Regions from separate parts of the Viridibacillus sp. d25.2 genome, predicted to be linked through region 1. Evidence: a T-box and tRNA genes for the amino acid it is inferred to sense, from the RefSeq annotation. Region 1 holds a T-box; the other holds one or more tRNA genes.

Region 1 (9,647 bases):
AGTAAGACCCCATAAAATTCGGCAGGTATATCCTTCGATACGTTTTTCCCTGCGTAGGCTTGTCGTAATTCTTCAGTAACCTTCATTGTATCGCCAGTCTTTACCCCTAGATCAACTTTAGTACCTGGAGACGCAAAGTAAACCTTGTTTTGATCACGATCAACTATACTGACAAAAATTTCATTATTGAATGCTAATTGTATGTATGGTGTTGCCTGTTTTAATACTTCTAATAAATCCAAATTAATGACCTCCGCCCTATATACTAGCCATCAAAAGAGATAGATGGTCGCAAGTAATTTGTCATTATCTATAATTAAAATATAGATAGAATTGACTATTCCCTAATTATCATAGCTTATATTTCCTATAGAGTAAATATTTCAATTATTCATTTGGTGAAAATCGTATAAAAAGTTCCTTGTTTCGACAATATCTGATGAGAGGTTTAAAATATTTTTATAAAAATTTTATCGTTAGAGTAAAGATACCTTACATAAAAATACATGCGTTGTAAAAAAGTATATAAAAAAGGTCGTCTATTAAGACAACCTTAAAACTACTTACAATAATTTTCTCTTTTTTGTAATTTCCGAAGTCGATTCATCTGTTGACTTAATCATTGTCTTACCAAGAATCAGTAATGTTAGAAACATAACACCAACGCCAACAGCTAAATAAAACATCGTAAATACTTTGCCTAGACTTGTAGTCGGTGTGAGTGAAGTATCTACACCGCTTGGAATGAGACTGACGACACAAAAGTAAATGGCATCAAGTATAGACCAACCTTCTACGTTCGTATAAAACATCGTCCCTGACAAAAGGATAAAAAATAATGATGTAATCAATGAAATAAACAACGGTTGCTTAAAAGCGCGAATTAGAGCTTTTAAAAGACGCTTTGTAGTTAATATAAATGAAATCATACAATCTCTCTTTCTGCTGCTATTTGTAACAAGTATACAACAGATAGAAAATAAATAAACAAATATATATTTTAGTTACAATCACCTATACATAATGGATTTACTGATAGTTTAAAACTATTTTTTATCTTTATAATCATAAAAAAATGATACTGTGATATAGTGAGTAAAAATTGAGTCAATACGATTCTTTTTTAATTGATATTGATTAAACGACTATATTTAATGAAGAATTCTCCGAAAAGATTATTGAGAGAGTACTACTAACATTGAAAATTATCGTTTTAATAATTAGATTCGGAGGAATTAAGTTGAATAATAAAATGGTGAAAAAATTTAGCGTCGTATTCATGGCGATGATCTTATTATGTAGTTTAGCAAGTCCAACCAATGTTAAAGCAAGTAGTCCAAAAACAAAACAAGTAACGCTTACTGAAACAAGTAGACTGTTTACTAAGCAAGATGGATATGGAAGAAAATCTATAGTAGCTGCTAAAAAGAAAGTAACGATTATAAAAACAACAAAAGATAAATGGATGCAAACAAAAGATAAAAAGTGGGTAAAGAACGGTTTCACTGGTGATTATATCTATCTTTCAAAAAAAACAACAACCTATAAAAAAGCAAAAGGTTCTAAATCAACAACGAAGCTTGCCGCTGGGATTTATAAAGTGAGTGCAGCAAATACAAATGGGTGGATTAAAGTAAACAAAGGTAGCAAGACTTACTGGATTAAATCTGGTAAATTTGTTGATAGTTACATTGATTTAGGAAATAAAAAAATGCAAGATCAAATAGTTAGCATAATAAATAAAGAGCGTGCAAAAAAGAAATTGAAACCTTTAAAGCAAGATCCAAAGCTTACAAAGCTTGCGATAATTCGTTCACTAGATATGGAGACAAATCGCTATTTCAGCCATACAAGCCCAACCTTCGGGAGCTGGTCAAACCTCCTTAGTGGATCAAGGTATAAAACATATGCATCAGGGGAGAATATCGCTGTAGGTTATCCAACGGCAACAAGTTTCATGGATGGCTGGATGAATTCTACTGGTCACAGAGAAAATATTTTATCACCTAATTATCAAAAAGTTGGAATAGGTATTGTTATTTCAGGTAAAAACGCTCAATATCCAACATACGGTACTCAAATTTTTGCAAAATAACTACAAACCCCCTTCTTGCTTTTTGACAAGAGGGGGGTTACTATCGCTGAATATAAAGGGGAAATTATCTTAGCGCGAAATGGTCATTTATTGAGTTGTGCATTTCATCCGGAATTAACCGGTGATTCAAGAATTCTAGAATATTTTGTATACTATGGTATGGCTTGCATAATCTGTTTTCATATAGTACAGTATGGTTAAAATTTAAATAACTGAACACGATGATGGGAAGTAGTAGCAAGCACGTTTTTTTTTAGAGAGTCAGCGGTTGGTGGAAGCTGATAGAAGCACTTGTGAATCCGTCCTGGAGTTGCACAGTCGAAGTAATGTAAGTAGGCTGTAGCCGGCTGAAATGCCGTTATGAAATAAGTGGATTAGGTATATGCCTAATCAATTAGGGTGGCAACGCGGGTAGCTCTCGTCCCTTTTTAGGGATGGGGGCTTTTTTGTGTTTATTTTGATTCAAAGCGGAGCTATTGGAGTTTAGCTTGCAACGCAATTACACCAAGACTTAATGTTTGCAATGTCATTAAACTACTGGAGGTATGACTATGTTAGATATTAAACGCGTACGCGATAATTTCGCGGAAATTAAAGAAATGCTATTAACGCGTAATGAAGATTTAGGCAACTTAGATCACTTTGAGGATTTAGATGCAAAGCGTCGTGAGTTAATTGCTAAAACAGAAGAATTAAAAGCAGAACGAAATAAAGTATCTGAACAAATTTCAATTATGAAACGCAACAAGGAAAATGCAGATGAAGTTATTGCTCGTATGCGTCAAGTAGGTGATGATATTAAAGAGCTAGATGTTCAACTAAATGATGTTGAAGAGCGCTTTAAAGATATGATGATGCGCTTGCCAAACATTCCACACGAATCTGTACCAGTAGGGACAACAGAAGACGACAATGTAGAAGAATATACTTGGGGTGAAATTCCAACATTTGATTTTGACATTAAAGCACACTGGGATCTTGCTACAGATTTGAAGATTGTTGACTTTGAACGAGGTACAAAAGTAACAGGTAGCCGTTTCTTATTCTACCGCGGGCTTGGAGCTCGTTTAGAACGTGCATTAATGACATTTATGATGGATTTACATGCAGAGGAGCATGGTTATGAGGAAATGCTACCACCTGTCATTGTTAATCGTGATAGCTTGACGGGTACTGGAAACCTTCCTAAATTTGAAGAAGATGTATTTAAATTAGAGGAAACAGATTATTTCATGATTCCAACTGCAGAGGTACCTGTAACAAACTTCTATCGTGATGAAATTTTACTGGCGGAGGCTTTACCACAAGGCTTTGCTGCCTATAGTGCGTGCTTCCGTTCAGAAGCGGGATCTGCAGGTCGTGATACACGTGGTTTAATCCGGCAACATCAGTTCAACAAAGTAGAACTAGTTCGCTTTGTAAAACCAGAGGAATCATACGAACAATTAGAGCTATTAACAAATCATGCGGAAAAAGTATTGCAATTACTAGGCTTACCATATCGTAAGCTAAAAATATGTACAGCTGATTTAGGTTTTACTTCAGCGAAGAAATATGATTTAGAAGTTTGGATTCCTGCACAAAACATGTACCGTGAAATTTCTTCTTGCTCTAACTTTGAGGATTTCCAAGCACGACGAGCGAATATCCGCTTCCGTCGTGAGCCAAATGCAAAACCAGAATATGTTCATACATTAAACGGTTCAGGTCTTGCCATTGGTCGTACAGTTGCTGCTATTTTAGAAAACTACCAACAAGCTGATGGAAGCGTAGTAATCCCTGAAGTTTTAAGACCATACATGGGTGGTAAAGAAGTAATTGCACCAAAATAAATAACGGATAAAAGCTATTTTAGATATCCTTTACAGGTAATTGTATTGCCTTTTTATCGATTTACAGGTGCTTTTAATAGTATCGGGTGGTGTAAACGCTGTGGAATTGAAAAAATGCTTTATTTCTTAAAGGAAATTTAGCGGGATTAAAAAAGATGTTACTATGATCAAGGATGGGGTGCATTAGAAAAAATTTAGAAATGACATTTTGCAGCTCTTTCGCATTTTCCACTATTCCGCAATCGGGCGCGATTGTGGAGTAGGTGTCTCTTTCTTATTTAATTTACTGCCAATTAGTTGTATGAGAAAGGACATAACATATTAGTCATATAAAATATGTTATGTCCCTTAATTTATCTATGCTTATTAAATTTAGGTCTTGATAATATAATATGATTCAATCATTTTGTAAGTAGATTGATAAAGTGACATCTGCTGACAAAGTATCATCCTATCGAATTACAACGTACTTCATTTCTAATTCTTTTAACCTTGAAACATTGAATTTAATAGAAACTAAAATAGAACTCATTTTGAAAAAAGATTGATCAAAATGAGTTCTTTCTATTTGTTTATCTGTTTATGAAGATTGTTTAAATGAATTAGATTAATTTATATCGGGAGGCTATAATGCTTCTGAAATAGGTCATTAGTTGTGAATTTTTAAATGTAATTTTAATTCGGAATTTTAATGTTCGAATTATTGTATTTCGGCCGATAAAAGCAAAGGAAATAATTTATTTAATCAAAGGAGTTGTAGTTGAAAAATATGTAAGAAAGCAGCTTTTTTCTTTTTGATTCCTTATCAGTATTTCGATATAAGGTTTGCGTATAAAAGCATACAGAGAATAGTTGTAAGAAAGCATCTTAAGAATAAAGCTTTTAAAGCATTGTGTAGAAAAAGGAGAATTGTTGCATGAAAAATTTATTCAGAAGCCTTAAAAATAAGCTATATATTTCATTTGCGCTTGTATTAGTAATCCCTGTTGTTTTGGTTGGGGTATTGTCATATATATCAGCTAAAGATTCTATAGAAGAGGAAATTCTTCATAGTGCCAACGAGAGTGTTGAAGTATTAAATAAACTTATAGACAAAACCATCAGTGAAAAAATAAACGAATTAGGCGTCTTCAGTGAGGAAATTAATTCTTCGATGTATGGAAAGGGCGAGGTTGCCCTAAGATCACTTCTTCAGCAATACTTTAAATTAAACCCAGATGTCTTCAGTATTTATCTTGCAACGAATAGTGGAGCATTTATTCAAGGTGCGAACGTGTCTACTGCTAAAAATTATAATCCTCTGGAAAGAAGTTGGTATAAAAGAGCAGTAGAGCTTAAAGGAGATCCTTTTATAACAGAACCTTACAAAGATGTGCGGACTGAAGATATGATCGTTACAATTGCTCAGCAGTTAAATGATCGTTCAGGTGTTGTCGCAGTGGACCTTAATCTAACAGAACTACAAAAAGTATCAAATTCAATTAATATTGGGAAGTCGGGATACTCATCTATTTTTGATGAAAATAAAAAGGTGGTTTCACACCCTACTTTAAAAGGTGGAGGGGAAGTGAAAGAGAGCTTTATTAATCAGATGTATGATTCTAAATCGGGTAAGTATGATTATGTATATGATGGTGATGATCGAACATTGTTATTTACAACAAATAAACTCACAGGTTGGAAAATTACAGGAACAATTTTTTCGAAAGAAATAGATGAATCTGCTTCGCCCATTTTGCTTACCACTATTCTCGTATTAGCCATTTCAATTGTTGTAAGTGCTGTTGCCGTTTATTTTATTACAAAAAGAATTATCAGACCAATTGAAGATTTAAAAGATAGTGCAATGACGATTAGTAAAGGGGATTTGACTGAAAAATTGGTGATTACCTCTAAAGATGAGATTGGACAATTGGGACAAGTCTTCAATCTCATGCAAGATAGTCTTAAAACACTTATTCAAAAAGTAGAGGTAAATGCAGAACAAGTTGCCTCTTCAGCAGAAGAGCTCACCGCTAATGCCGATCAAACTAGTATGGCAACCGAGCAAGTGGCTATCGCTATACAAGAAGTTTCTAGTAACGCAGATACCCAAACTACGAATGCGGACAAGAATGTAGAAGAGCTAAATGAACTGTCGAAAGCAATCCTTCATATAGCCGAATGTTCTTCCAATGTAACCACCCTCTCTCAACATGCCACTAAGCATGCCCTAGAGGGGGGCAAAGCAGTACAAGATACAAAAGATCAAATGAATTCTATACATCTATCTGTTACAGATTCAAACACAAAAATTCAAACGTTACATGACCGTTCACAGCAAATCACCTCTATTTTAGATGTTATTACAGGTATTGCTGAACAAACGAACTTGCTCTCTCTAAATGCCGCAATCGAAGCAGCCAGGGCAGGAGAGCATGGAAAGGGTTTTGCAGTAGTAGCCGGGGAAGTAAGGAAGCTAGCAGAGCAATCGCAGCAATCTGCAACACAAATTTTTGACCTTATTCATGGAATTCAAGCAGACACAGAGCAATCTGTACGTATTATGGCGAAAGTTAATGAAGATGTAATTAGCGGCTTACGGGTTTCAGATGAAGCCATAGCCAAGTTCCAAGTAATTATGTCAAGTATGAAAGAAATTACTCCTCAAATGGAGGAGGTTTCTTCCACATCAGTACAAATGTCAGAGAGTGTCCAAGAGGTTTCAGCTAATACTCAGGATTTAGCTTTTTCAGCTAAAGGAAATGCTGCTACATCGGAAGAAGTCGCTGCCTCTACAGAGGAGCAATTGGCTTCTATGGAAGAAATTAATGCGTCTGCTCAAGCACTTTCTCACATGGCTGATGAGTTAAAAGACCTAATAAGTCAGTTTAAATATTAAAACGGATATTAGAAGCAGAATATACTAAATTAGCGTTACTATTCAAAGTGTTAAAAAAAGCTATTTAACACACAATTATTAGGCTACTTGATGACCAAATTCTTTTGGCTTTAAGTAGCCTAATTTTTTTGAATCCTATTATTACAAGATACCGTGATATTTGATTTTTCTAGTTATTGAAATTAAGAATAGCAAGGAAGAAGAACCGACAGTCCTTCGATATTTTTACCCCAATAAGTAAGCGTTTCACCTAAAGAACCAAAAACAAATGTAATGTTAACACTGTTGTTGGCATATATAGTGTTTTGGGGACCCTGCACTGTAAATACTACCAAAGTGATTCGCTAGCAAGTTTCGGCTTTTCCCTGGTTGAACAGTAGAATTATTAGAGGAATCTGCGAAAGCTCCTGTTTTACGTTTACTAAGTGTCTCTTTTATGCTTGTCTCAAAGCTTAAGGAATTTGTAAGAATTGAGTAAGAAAAAAGAGAAGTTCGTTCCGTACAATTAATATAGACAGCGAAAGGGGGAAATCGATTTCTTATTGTCTATAAATAAGCAATAACCCAATCAGTGCATCACATTCACATGCAGCAATTCAGGCCTCTAGAACAATGAATTTCCAAAAGATATATTTATTAAAAAGTCAGAAAATTAAGAAGTGGAGAGGTGTACAATATGAAACAAGAAACAATGCTGAAAGAATTCGATCAGTACGCTGTTGAACTTACAAAGAAATATCAAATTCCAGGGTTTGCAATGGGCTTGGCGAAAGACGGTCAATTATTTTATGAAAATGAATTTGGGTATCGAAATGTAGAAAAGGAGCTACCTTTATCCTCTGACACCGTATTTGGAATCGGTTCAATAACGAAGTCATTTACGTGTATGGCTATTCTCCAGCTACAAGAGGCTGGAAAACTTTCTGTTCATGATGCTGTTGTTCAATATTTACCAGAATTTAAAACTAATAATGAAGAGTATACAAAACAAATGACGATTCATCACTTTATGACTCATTCTGCAGGATTACCTCCTTTAACATTATTAATGGGTGCATTACGTAAGAGTATAGAGTTGGATCCAAGATTCGAAGAAGATGAAAAGAAAGAAAATGAATTATCTGAACTTCCATATATTGAAACATATGAGGAATTGATGGAAGGTATTGCGAACGCGGAGTATCAGCTATTTGGTGCACCTGGTACAGAGTTTAGCTATTCAAATGAGTGTTACGCTCTTTTAGGCACTATTATTGAAAGAGTTAGTGGAATCAAATACGAACAATATTTGAAAGATTACATTCTAGATCCAGCAGGCATGTATCAAAGTGTATTTCATTTAGAAGAATTAGATGGACATGAGGATATTGCCACACTTTATAGTTCACGGGGAAAAACGGAAGAAACAATCGTGTTTGAATCGAATAATCCTTGGGACGCGCCCGCAATGCGTGCAGCTGGATTCTTGAAATCTACTGTAAACGATATGCTTAAATACTCGGAAATCTTCAGAAACAACGGAAAAGTAGGCTCAGCACAAATATTGACACCAAAGAGCGTCGAGTTAATGACAACACCTTATATACAATGTGATCCTGATAAATATTACGGATACGGTTTAATAATAGTACCAGACTTTTTTGGTTATCGACTGATAGAACATGGAGGTTCCATTAAAGGTGTAGCAGCCCAATTGAATATGATTCCAGAATTAGGTTTAGCAGGTATCGCATTTGCTAACTTAGCAGGAGTACCATCTACACAACTATTATATAGTGCATTTGCAGAACAACTGGGTAAATCTGTTTACGATACTCATTTTAGTTTGAAAGAAATTGATGTATCCCTTGCTAAATTAAAGGAGTATGAAGGTGAATTTGTTTCTGGTGAAGGAGCGAAAGTGAAACTTCATGTTGAAGCGGGAAAACTTCATATGGATTCAGATGGAATTCAAACAATAATTAAACCAATTGCAGAAGACACATTTTTAGTACACATAAAAGACTCGAATTTTATTCTGCGTTTTAAAAGAGATGAAGAAGGCACAATCGTAAGGATTAAATTCGGATTTAGACAAATTCCAAGGGTGAAGTAAGGGGGTTTACTACTGAAAATTGTATGTTTATAGCTTGTAAAAAAGTTTGATAAAAATCACCTCAACTCTTTAGATTTCTTAGAGTAGAGGTGATTTTATTATTGGTACTCTAAAGCGGCAGCATTCCTGTCAGAAGGATGATTGGGGGCTTGAAATAAAAAGAGCCCTTTAGTATGATGCATGAGTATCAACGAAGTCAACTTATTGGTTGTGTAACATAAATGCCGATTGTTTCAGGGATACGGTCAATAATTTGAGCAATTTCTGATTTTTTATATCTATACCCGTTTAGGAATTCTCGGAATCTTTAAGTAAATATATATAGATCCTTATATTGCCTAGTTTGTTGGAGATACCATGATTGTTTAGAAGACTGTCATCCTTTTTACTTTTATTCCACCTTAAATTTAAAACCCTTGTCTACTAGCTGATCGGGAAGAGCTTGGAAACACAGCGCCTATCTCCATTATAAAAAAATGATGGAGTAAATGAAAAAACTAGTCCCGGATTTCAGGACTAGTCTTTGGAGTAATTTATTTATTTTCATTTGTTTTGATTACACGTGGTTCCGTCGTACTATTTGATGCATCAGTAACAATAGCTGGATTTTGTTCTTTGCCTTTATTTGTTGCGATTACATGTGGTTCCGCCGTACTATTTGATGCAGCAGCAACAATAACTGGATTTCGTTCTTTGCCTTCTTTCAGCGTTGGTGGCTCTTGGCCAGTTGCTGCAAAGACGGTC
Region 2 (9,647 bases), 2.2 Mb from region 1:
TTTTATGGTAAACTATGTAATGCTTTTTTTATAAAAAAACCTCGTTACAATTTAGTAACGAGGCGAAGGCATTAATCTTTATGCTTTGTGCGATTGTTTAGTGATTGATCAAATTCTTGTCCCTCTAATGAAGGATCTAAAGTAAGTGGTTCATTGCAATACATACACATATCTACACGGCCAAGAACTTTCGTGTGTTTATGGCAACCCGGACATTCTACTAATACTGCTCGAGTTGAAAGGAATCCAATCCATCCATAAACAAAAGTACTTCCAAGAACACAGAGGATACCTAGCGTCATGAAGATAATAACTAACCATTGGTGTTCTCTGAAGAAAATGGCACCGTACATGATGATAAACCCAATAAATATGAGAGATAAAGCAAATGAACGGATTTTATTTATCTTGTTTTTATATGGTTTCATTTGTAAGCCTCCTAATCTACAACATACTATAACACAAAATGATATCGTAATATGAAGTGAAAGTTTTATGCAGGAATCTTATTATTGCTGTCGAAAGTTTAAGACAGAGTAAATTGACTATTGACTATAGGAGGATCATTATGGAGCAGTTACTACGACCCATATACCAAGAACGAGCAAGTCACCCAAATACAATAGGTGTAATTTTAATAGAAAAAAGGGAAGAAGTTAGCCCGATAACAGATACATTTGATACGATTCTTCTTATTATAACAAAACAAAGTGAGCGACCTGTCTTTACAAAACACTATACATTTAAAGATAAGAAGGCTGCTATGCATATTATTTCTGAGAAGCAGTTAAATAAATGGTTATTAGTAGGAACTAATAAGAAGATAGTAGATTGGCTATTCTTTGGAAAAGTATTATTTGATCGTAATGAGTATCTTTCTAATTTAAAAAAGGAACTGAAAGAGTTCCCTTTCTATGGTCGGAAAATCAAAATGGGTATTGAGTTTGCAAAGTTAATTCGCAGATACTTAGAAGGCAAAGTATGCTTCGAAGAGAAAAATTACTTAGATGCATATAATCATGTTGTTGAATCATTGCATCATTTAGCGCGTCTTGCTGTAATGGATAGAGGACTGTACCCTGAGGTTACAGTATGGTCGCAAGTAAAACAAATTGATCCAGCCATTTATAAATTATATGAAGAACTTATTACGAGTGAAGAATCATTGGATAAACGATTAGAGCTATTATTTTTAGCAAGTGAGTTCTTCATTCATTCCCGTACTGCAGATGGAGCAACGCATGTTATAGAAGTAATGTCTCAGAAAGACTTCTGGACAATACAAGAATTGCATGAACAAGAGGAGCTCAAAAACTATTCAGTTAACCTTGAAGTTTTCATCGAATATTTAATAGACAAAGGATATATCTCTGTAGAGCGTGTAGAAACTAAGGGGAATAACATATATCATAGAGATTATAAGGTTGAAGAAATTGCTGATTAGTTGTATAGTAATTGAGGCGTTCAAAACGCCTCAAAATTCTTTTTGAAAAAGTGTTGACATATGTATCGATACTATTGTATTATATTAATTGTCGCTAAGACATGTTGTTAAAACTTAAAACTTTCACTCAAATAACTTTTTCAAAAAAGTTATTGACACAGAAAGTGAATGATGTTAAGATATTAAAGTCGCTGCCGCAAGCAACGACGTCAACAACAAAATGAACCTTGAAAACTGAACATGCAAGACGTTAATCAATAAATGTTTTTGGACACCAACTCCGTTGGTGGATCAAAACAAAAATAGATATCATCTTCGGATGATACGCTAGCAAAGCTAATGAGCTTTCAAACTACTTTTATGGAGAGTTTGATCCTGGCTCAGGACGAACGCTGGCGGCGTGCCTAATACATGCAAGTCGAGCGAATGATGAAGAAGCTTGCTTCTTCTGATTTAGCGGCGGACGGGTGAGTAACACGTGGGCAACCTACCTAGTAGATTGGGATAACTCCGGGAAACCGGGGCTAATACCGAATAATCCATTTTGTCACATGGTAAAATGCTGAAAGGCGGTTTCGGCTGTCACTACTAGATGGGCCCGCGGTGCATTAGCTAGTTGGTGGGGTAATGGCCTACCAAGGCAACGATGCATAGCCGACCTGAGAGGGTGATCGGCCACATTGGGACTGAGACACGGCCCAAACTCCTACGGGAGGCAGCAGTAGGGAATCTTCCACAATGGACGAAAGTCTGATGGAGCAACGCCGCGTGAGTGATGAAGGTTTTCGGATCGTAAAACTCTGTTGTAAGGGAAGAACAAGTACGTTAGTAACTGAACGTACCTTGACGGTACCTTATTAGAAAGCCACGGCTAACTACGTGCCAGCAGCCGCGGTAATACGTAGGTGGCAAGCGTTGTCCGGATTTATTGGGCGTAAAGCGCGCGCAGGTGGTTTCTTAAGTCTGATGTGAAAGCCCACGGCTCAACCGTGGAGGGTCATTGGAAACTGGGAGACTTGAGTGCAGAAGAGGAAAGTGGAATTCCAAGTGTAGCGGTGAAATGCGTAGAGATTTGGAGGAACACCAGTGGCGAAGGCGACTTTCTGGTCTGTAACTGACACTGAGGCGCGAAAGCGTGGGGAGCAAACAGGATTAGATACCCTGGTAGTCCACGCCGTAAACGATGAGTGCTAAGTGTTAGGGGGTTTCCGCCCCTTAGTGCTGCAGCTAACGCATTAAGCACTCCGCCTGGGGAGTACGGCCGCAAGGTTGAAACTCAAAGGAATTGACGGGGGCCCGCACAAGCGGTGGAGCATGTGGTTTAATTCGAAGCAACGCGAAGAACCTTACCAGGTCTTGACATCCCAATGACCGCTCTAGAGATAGAGTTTTCCCTTCGGGGACATTGGTGACAGGTGGTGCATGGTTGTCGTCAGCTCGTGTCGTGAGATGTTGGGTTAAGTCCCGCAACGAGCGCAACCCTTGATCTTAGTTGCCATCATTTAGTTGGGCACTCTAAGGTGACTGCCGGTGACAAACCGGAGGAAGGTGGGGATGACGTCAAATCATCATGCCCCTTATGACCTGGGCTACACACGTGCTACAATGGACGATACAAAGAGTCGCTAACTCGCGAGGGTATGCTAATCTCATAAAATCGTTCTCAGTTCGGATTGTAGGCTGCAACTCGCCTACATGAAGCCGGAATCGCTAGTAATCGTGGATCAGCATGCCACGGTGAATACGTTCCCGGGCCTTGTACACACCGCCCGTCACACCACGAGAGTTTGTAACACCCGAAGTCGGTGAGGTAACCTTTATGGAGCCAGCCGCCGAAGGTGGGATAGATGATTGGGGTGAAGTCGTAACAAGGTAGCCGTATCGGAAGGTGCGGCTGGATCACCTCCTTTCTAAGGATAATTACGGAAACAGATCTTGGATCTGTCGATTAACGTCTTGCGTTCAGTTTTGAAGGTTCATACTTCAATTATATATTTTCCCAAAAGGGGCCTATAGCTCAGCTGGTTAGAGCGCACGCCTGATAAGCGTGAGGTCGATGGTTCGAGTCCATTTAGGCCCACCATATTTTCTTTTCGGGGCCTTAGCTCAGCTGGGAGAGCGCCTGCCTTGCACGCAGGAGGTCAGCGGTTCGATCCCGCTAGGCTCCACCAATATTGTTCTTTGAAAACTGGATAAAACGACATTGAAGCAAATTAAGTAACACATTTTTTATTATTAAGTTTTTTAGGCTTAATAACTAACTTTTAGGTTAAGTTATTAAGGGCGCATGGCGGATGCCTTGGCACTAGGAGCCGAAGAAGGACGGCACTAACACCGATATGCTTCGGGGAGCTGTAAGTGAGCTTTGATCCGGAGATTTCCGAATGGGGGAACCCACTGTTCGTAATGGAGCAGTATCTTGACGTGAATACATAGCGTCTTGATGGCAGACCCAGGGAACTGAAACATCTAAGTACCTGGAGGAAGAGAAAGAAAAATCGATTCCCTGAGTAGCGGCGAGCGAAACGGGAATAGCCCAAACCAAGAGGCTTGCCTCTTGGGGTTGTAGGACACTCTATATGGAGTTACAAAGGAATGAGTTAAACGAAGCGGTCTGGAAAGGCCCGCCAGAGCAGGTAACAGCCCTGTAGTTGAAAGTTCATTCTCTCTTGAGTGTATCCTGAGTACGGCGGAACACGTGAAATTCCGTTGGAATCTGGGAGGACCATCTCCCAAGGCTAAATACTACCTAGTGACCGATAGTGAACCAGTACCGTGAGGGAAAGGTGAAAAGCACCCCGGAAGGGGAGTGAAATAGATCCTGAAACCATGTGCCTACAAGTAGTTAGAGCCCGTTAATGGGTGATAGCGTGCCTTTTGTAGAATGAACCGGCGAGTTACGATTACATGCGAGGTTAAGTTTTAGAAGACGGAGCCGTAGCGAAAGCGAGTCTGAATAGGGCGAATGAGTATGTGGTTGTAGACCCGAAACCAGGTGATCTACCCATGTCCAGGGTGAAGGTAAGGTAACACTTACTGGAGGCCCGAACCCACGTACGTTGAAAAGTGCGGGGATGAGGTGTGGGTAGCGGAGAAATTCCAATCGAACCTGGAGATAGCTGGTTCTCTCCGAAATAGCTTTAGGGCTAGCCTCGTGATAGAGAATCCTGGAGGTAGAGCACTGTTTGAACTAGGGGTCCATCCCGGATTACCGAATTCAGACAAACTCCGAATGCCAGTGATTTATGCACGGGAGTCAGACTGCGAGTGATAAGATCCGTAGTCAAAAGGGAAACAGCCCAGACCACCAGCTAAGGTCCCAAAGTAATTGTTAAGTGGAAAAGGATGTGACGTTGCTTAGACAACCAGGATGTTGGCTCAGAAGCAGCCATCATTTAAAGAGTGCGTAATAGCTCACTGGTCGAGTGACGCTGCGCCGAAAATGTATCGGGGCTAAACAATTCACCGAAGCTGTGGATGGACATCTTAGATGTCCGTGGTAGGAGAGCGTTCTAAGTGCTGTGAAGTCAGACCGGAAGGACTGGTGGAGCGCTTAGAAGTGAGAATGCCGGTATGAGTAGCGAAAGACGGGTGAGAATCCCGTCCACCGAATGACTAAGGTTTCCTGAGGAAGGCTCGTCCGCTCAGGGTTAGTCGGGACCTAAGCCGAGGCCGATAGGCGTAGGCGATGGACAACAGGTTGATATTCCTGTACCACCTATTTACCATTTGAGCAATGGGGGGACGCAGTAGGATAGGGTAAGCATGCTGTTGGTTATGCATGTTCAAGCAGTGAGGCGTGAAATGAGGCAAATCCCATTTCTATAACGTTGAGCTGTGATGACGAGGACGTATGTCCGGAGTTCCTGATTTCACACTGCCAAGAAAAGCCTCTAGCGAGGTAAAAGGTGCCCGTACCGCAAACCGACACAGGTAGTCGAGGAGAGAATCCTAAGGTGTGCGAGAGAACTCTCGTTAAGGAACTCGGCAAAATGACCCCGTAACTTCGGGAGAAGGGGTGCTCTAGTAGGGTGAAAGCCCGAGAGAGCCGCAGTGAATAGGCCCAGGCGACTGTTTAGCAAAAACACAGGTCTCTGCAAAACCGTAAGGTGACGTATAGGGGCTGACGCCTGCCCGGTGCTGGAAGGTTAAGAGGAGTGCTTAGCGCAAGCGAAGGTGCGAATTGAAGCCCCAGTAAACGGCGGCCGTAACTATAACGGTCCTAAGGTAGCGAAATTCCTTGTCGGGTAAGTTCCGACCCGCACGAAAGGCGTAACGATCTGGGCACTGTCTCAACGAGAGACTCGGTGAAATTATAGTACCTGTGAAGATGCAGGTTACCCGCGACAGGACGGAAAGACCCCGTGGAGCTTTACTGTAGCCTGATATTGAATTTTGATACAGCTTGTACAGGATAGGTAGGAGCCAGAGATTCCGGAGCGCCAGCTTCGGAGGAGGCGTTGGTGGGATACTACCCTAGCTGTATTGAACTTCTAACCCATGCCCCTTAGCGGGGTAGGAGACAGTGTCAGGCGGGCAGTTTGACTGGGGCGGTCGCCTCCTAAAGAGTAACGGAGGCGCCCAAAGGTTCCCTCAGAATGGTTGGAAATCATTCGTAGAGTGTAAAGGCATAAGGGAGCTTGACTGCGAGACCTACAAGTCGAGCAGGGTCGAAAGACGGGCTTAGTGATCCGGTGGTTCCGCATGGAAGGGCCATCGCTCAACGGATAAAAGCTACCCCGGGGATAACAGGCTTATCTCCCCCAAGAGTCCACATCGACGGGGAGGTTTGGCACCTCGATGTCGGCTCATCGCATCCTGGGGCTGTAGTCGGTCCCAAGGGTTGGGCTGTTCGCCCATTAAAGCGGTACGCGAGCTGGGTTCAGAACGTCGTGAGACAGTTCGGTCCCTATCCGTCGTGGGCGTAGGAAATTTGAGAGGAGCTGTCCTTAGTACGAGAGGACCGGGATGGACACACCGCTGGTGTACCAGTTGTTCTGCCAAGGGCATCGCTGGGTAGCTATGTGTGGACGGGATAAGTGCTGAAAGCATCTAAGCATGAAGCCCCCCTCAAGATGAGATTTCCCATTACGCAAGTAAGTAAGATCCCTCAAAGACGATGAGGTAGATAGGTTCGAGGTGGAAGTGTGGCGACATACGGAGCTGACGAATACTAATAGATCGAGGACTTAACCAAATTTTACTTAACAAACTTCAATGTAATTTATCCAGTTTTGAGAGAATAATAAAAAACTTTTCTAAAATAGCAAAAAACACTTGCTAAAATTTAAAAAAGATGATATAATTATTCTTGTCCTTAGGTAATACAATAGTCTAGTGGCGATGGCAAAGAGGTCACACCTGTTCCCATGTCGAACACAGAAGTTAAGCTCTTTAGCGCCGATGGTAGTTGGGGGTCTCCCCCTGTGAGAGTAGGACGTTGCTAGGCGATCATATTATTCCGAAGTAGCTCAGTGGTAGAGCATCCGGCTGTTAACCGGACGGTCGTAGGTTCGAGTCCTACCTTCGGAGCCATTTTTGGAGAGCTGTCCGAGTGGCCGAAGGAGCACGGTTGGAAACCGTGTAGGCGAGTAACCTTGTCTCAAGGGTTCAAATCCCTTGCTCTCCGCCATACACATTCTCATTTATTAAATGGCCCCTTGGTCAAGCGGTTAAGACACCGCCCTTTCACGGCGGTAACACGGGTTCGAATCCCGTAGGGGTCACCATTTATAACATTATACGGAGGATTAGCTCAGCTGGGAGAGCACCTGCCTTACAAGCAGGGGGTCGGCGGTTCGATCCCGTCATCCTCCACCATTTAAATTAATAATACCATTATCGCGGGGTGGAGCAGTTCGGTAGCTCGTCGGGCTCATAACCCGAAGGTCACAGGTTCAAATCCTGTCCCCGCAACCAAATGGTCCGGTAGTTCAGTTGGTTAGAATGCCTGCCTGTCACGCAGGAGGTCGCGGGTTCGAGTCCCGTCCGGACCGCCATTTTTTAAAAAAGAATATTAAATTATTATGGGTCAGTAGCTCAGTTGGTAGAGCATTAGATTGAAGCTCTAAGTGTCGGCGGTTCGATTCCGTCCTGACCCACCATAATAATGCCGGTGTAGCTCAGTTGGTAGAGCAACTGACTTGTAATCAGTAGGTCGAGGGTTCGACTCCTTTCGCCGGCACCATGTTTTTCTGGAGGGGTAGCGAAGAGGCTAAACGCGGCGGACTGTAAATCCGCTCCTTCGGGTTCGGCGGTTCGAATCCGTCCCCCTCCACCATTTTTTTATTTTAGGGGCATAGTTTAACGGTAGAATAGAGGTCTCCAAAACCTTTGATGTGGGTTCGATTCCTACTGCCCCTGCCAATTTAATTTTATAATGGCGGTTGTGGCGAAGTGGTTAACGCACCTGATTGTGGTTCAGGCATTCGTGGGTTCGATTCCCATCAGTCGCCCCATTTAATTTTTGACAATAAAATGATTGAAATATAATAATAATATTATGGCGGTTGTGGCGAAGTGGTTAACGCACCTGATTGTGGTTCAGGCATTCGTGGGTTCGATTCCCATCAGTCGCCCCATATTATTGGGGTATAGCCAAGCGGTAAGGCAACGGATTTTGATTCCGTCATGCCCTGGTTCGAATCCAGGTACCCCAGTTAAATTTGCGGAAGTAGTTCAGTGGTAGAACACCACCTTGCCAAGGTGGGGGTCGCGAGTTCGAACCTCGTCTTCCGCTCCATTTTTTATTTACGGCGGCATAGCCAAGTGGTAAGGCACAGGTCTGCAACACCTCTACCACCGGTTCAAATCCGGTTGCCGCCTCCAATTATTTTTAAAATATCTACATATTGCATATAATAATATTATGCCGGTGTGGCGGAATTGGCAGACGCGCACGACTCAAAATCGTGTTCTTTCGAGAGTGTCGGTTCGACCCCGACCACCGGTATCTAAAGTAACTTGAAACCCTTGATATATCAGGGGTTTCTTTTTTTTGTAGAAAATTTGTAGAAAGAACATTATAGTTGATATAAAATATTTTTAAACTGTTATCGTTTCTATTTAAAGGGAGATGGTAGTATCATGGTAAATATGAAAGAAGCTGTTGAAAATCAAGAAGTTCAATGTTTAGTACACTTCACTAACGCTTTGTTCAACAATCGGGCCATTTAATTGAATAACACTTCTAAATTAAAAATAGGATTTTATGTTAGTCTTGATGTGAGTTTGTGAAACAGTGTACTTAAGCTAACGAGGCAGGTTAGTTCAATAAGAAACTTCAAAGTAATAGGTGAATTAATACTAAAATATGGTAAAACAATTAGTTGAATAGTCTGTTTTGCCATGTAGAACGGAGATCCATCTGAATCCCCGCAAATCAAATTTTCTCTGAAAAGTGTGAAGTGAAAATGTCCCCTGAGGGCTATTATTTGCCTGTTACCACATTTGAAGTGGAGACGGACAAGTGCGGGTGCTTTCCCCTCAATTTTTTTAATTAGGAATAGTATACTTTTTCTACTTTATATAATGTCTGCTCGATAGTCGAGCAGAGAACGGCATCCACTTTGTAAAATTTAACTCGAAAGTATAAACTTTTCAAAAAGTTCTTTATATTATTTTTTTGCTTAAAGGCAGGGAGAAATTCTGAATTTTTCTCCACATCACCAAAACTTTGAATCCATTGCTCTACATAAGTCTGACTAAGTATTTTTCTATTTAAAACACTAATTATGGATTTTACCATTCTCTCATCTTCCCCATCGGAGTAAATTCGATCTGTTATGGTCATCTTTTCGTAAACCAAATCGAGGATAGTTAAGAGGTCATTTTTATCCAGTTCGGAACATTGAGCCAAATCTTCTAAAGCATCTGCTGCATGGGCTATAGCATGAGCCCAGCCTTTTTCTTCGTCATACCCACGGTAATCTCGTTCTTCTTGTACATTGTAAAATACTTTCTCTTTTATCTGATGAATTTGCTCTCTTGAGAGAAATGGTGATTCTCTATGCCTTATGAAGAAGAGCGGTATGACTAGCATGGAGAAAGATCGAGTGAAGACAGAGTCTGTATTTGTTTCACCAAGCTTAAAAAGCAAATGGTTTTTATCCAAAACAACCGGTAGAAGTTGTTCTAGTTCGTTTGCTGTTAGAGAATTATCAGGAATCCAATGTGATAAGGTTGTATAAATTAGCTCATCACG

What was found. The T-box of region 1 lies ahead of serS (serine--tRNA ligase). A T-box ahead of a tRNA ligase gene usually reads a tRNA of that ligase, here a tRNA-Ser.
Region 2: it encodes a tRNA-Ser, which carries the amino acid that the T-box ahead of serS (serine--tRNA ligase) is inferred to sense. The anticodon was not compared.

The regions. Positions count from the first base shown of each region.
Region 1 is NZ_CM196652.1:2,974,207-2,983,853, reverse strand. It holds gene ACZLO7_RS14675 (methyl-accepting chemotaxis protein) at 1-242, opposite strand, end outside; gene ACZLO7_RS14670 (ion channel) at 564-929, opposite strand; gene ACZLO7_RS14665 (CAP domain-containing protein) at 1,241-2,095, shown strand; gene ACZLO7_RS14660 (hypothetical protein) at 2,111-2,296, shown strand; T-box leader at 2,308-2,524, shown strand; gene serS (serine--tRNA ligase) at 2,647-3,927, shown strand; gene ACZLO7_RS14650 (methyl-accepting chemotaxis protein) at 4,844-6,808, shown strand; gene ACZLO7_RS14645 (serine hydrolase domain-containing protein) at 7,485-8,903, shown strand; gene ACZLO7_RS14640 (M56 family metallopeptidase) at 9,437-9,647, opposite strand, start outside.
Region 2 is NZ_CM196652.1:787,270-796,916, forward strand. It holds gene ACZLO7_RS03880 (YgzB family protein) at 72-428, opposite strand; gene ACZLO7_RS03885 (nucleotidyltransferase-like protein) at 569-1,444, shown strand; rRNA gene ACZLO7_RS03890 (16S ribosomal RNA) at 1,802-3,354, shown strand; tRNA gene ACZLO7_RS03895 (tRNA-Ile) at 3,451-3,527, shown strand; tRNA gene ACZLO7_RS03900 (tRNA-Ala) at 3,540-3,615, shown strand; rRNA gene ACZLO7_RS03905 (23S ribosomal RNA) at 3,712-6,641, shown strand; rRNA gene rrf (5S ribosomal RNA) at 6,778-6,893, shown strand; tRNA gene ACZLO7_RS03915 (tRNA-Asn) at 6,905-6,979, shown strand; tRNA gene ACZLO7_RS03920 (tRNA-Ser) at 6,985-7,076, shown strand; tRNA gene ACZLO7_RS03925 (tRNA-Glu) at 7,099-7,173, shown strand; tRNA gene ACZLO7_RS03930 (tRNA-Val) at 7,189-7,264, shown strand; tRNA gene ACZLO7_RS03935 (tRNA-Met) at 7,287-7,363, shown strand; tRNA gene ACZLO7_RS03940 (tRNA-Asp) at 7,367-7,443, shown strand; tRNA gene ACZLO7_RS03945 (tRNA-Phe) at 7,473-7,548, shown strand; tRNA gene ACZLO7_RS03950 (tRNA-Thr) at 7,556-7,631, shown strand; tRNA gene ACZLO7_RS03955 (tRNA-Tyr) at 7,641-7,724, shown strand; tRNA gene ACZLO7_RS03960 (tRNA-Trp) at 7,737-7,810, shown strand; tRNA gene ACZLO7_RS03965 (tRNA-His) at 7,827-7,902, shown strand; tRNA gene ACZLO7_RS03970 (tRNA-His) at 7,950-8,025, shown strand; tRNA gene ACZLO7_RS03975 (tRNA-Gln) at 8,032-8,103, shown strand; tRNA gene ACZLO7_RS03980 (tRNA-Gly) at 8,112-8,186, shown strand; tRNA gene ACZLO7_RS03985 (tRNA-Cys) at 8,199-8,272, shown strand; tRNA gene ACZLO7_RS03990 (tRNA-Leu) at 8,315-8,396, shown strand; gene ACZLO7_RS03995 (DUF2785 domain-containing protein) at 8,943-9,647, opposite strand, start outside.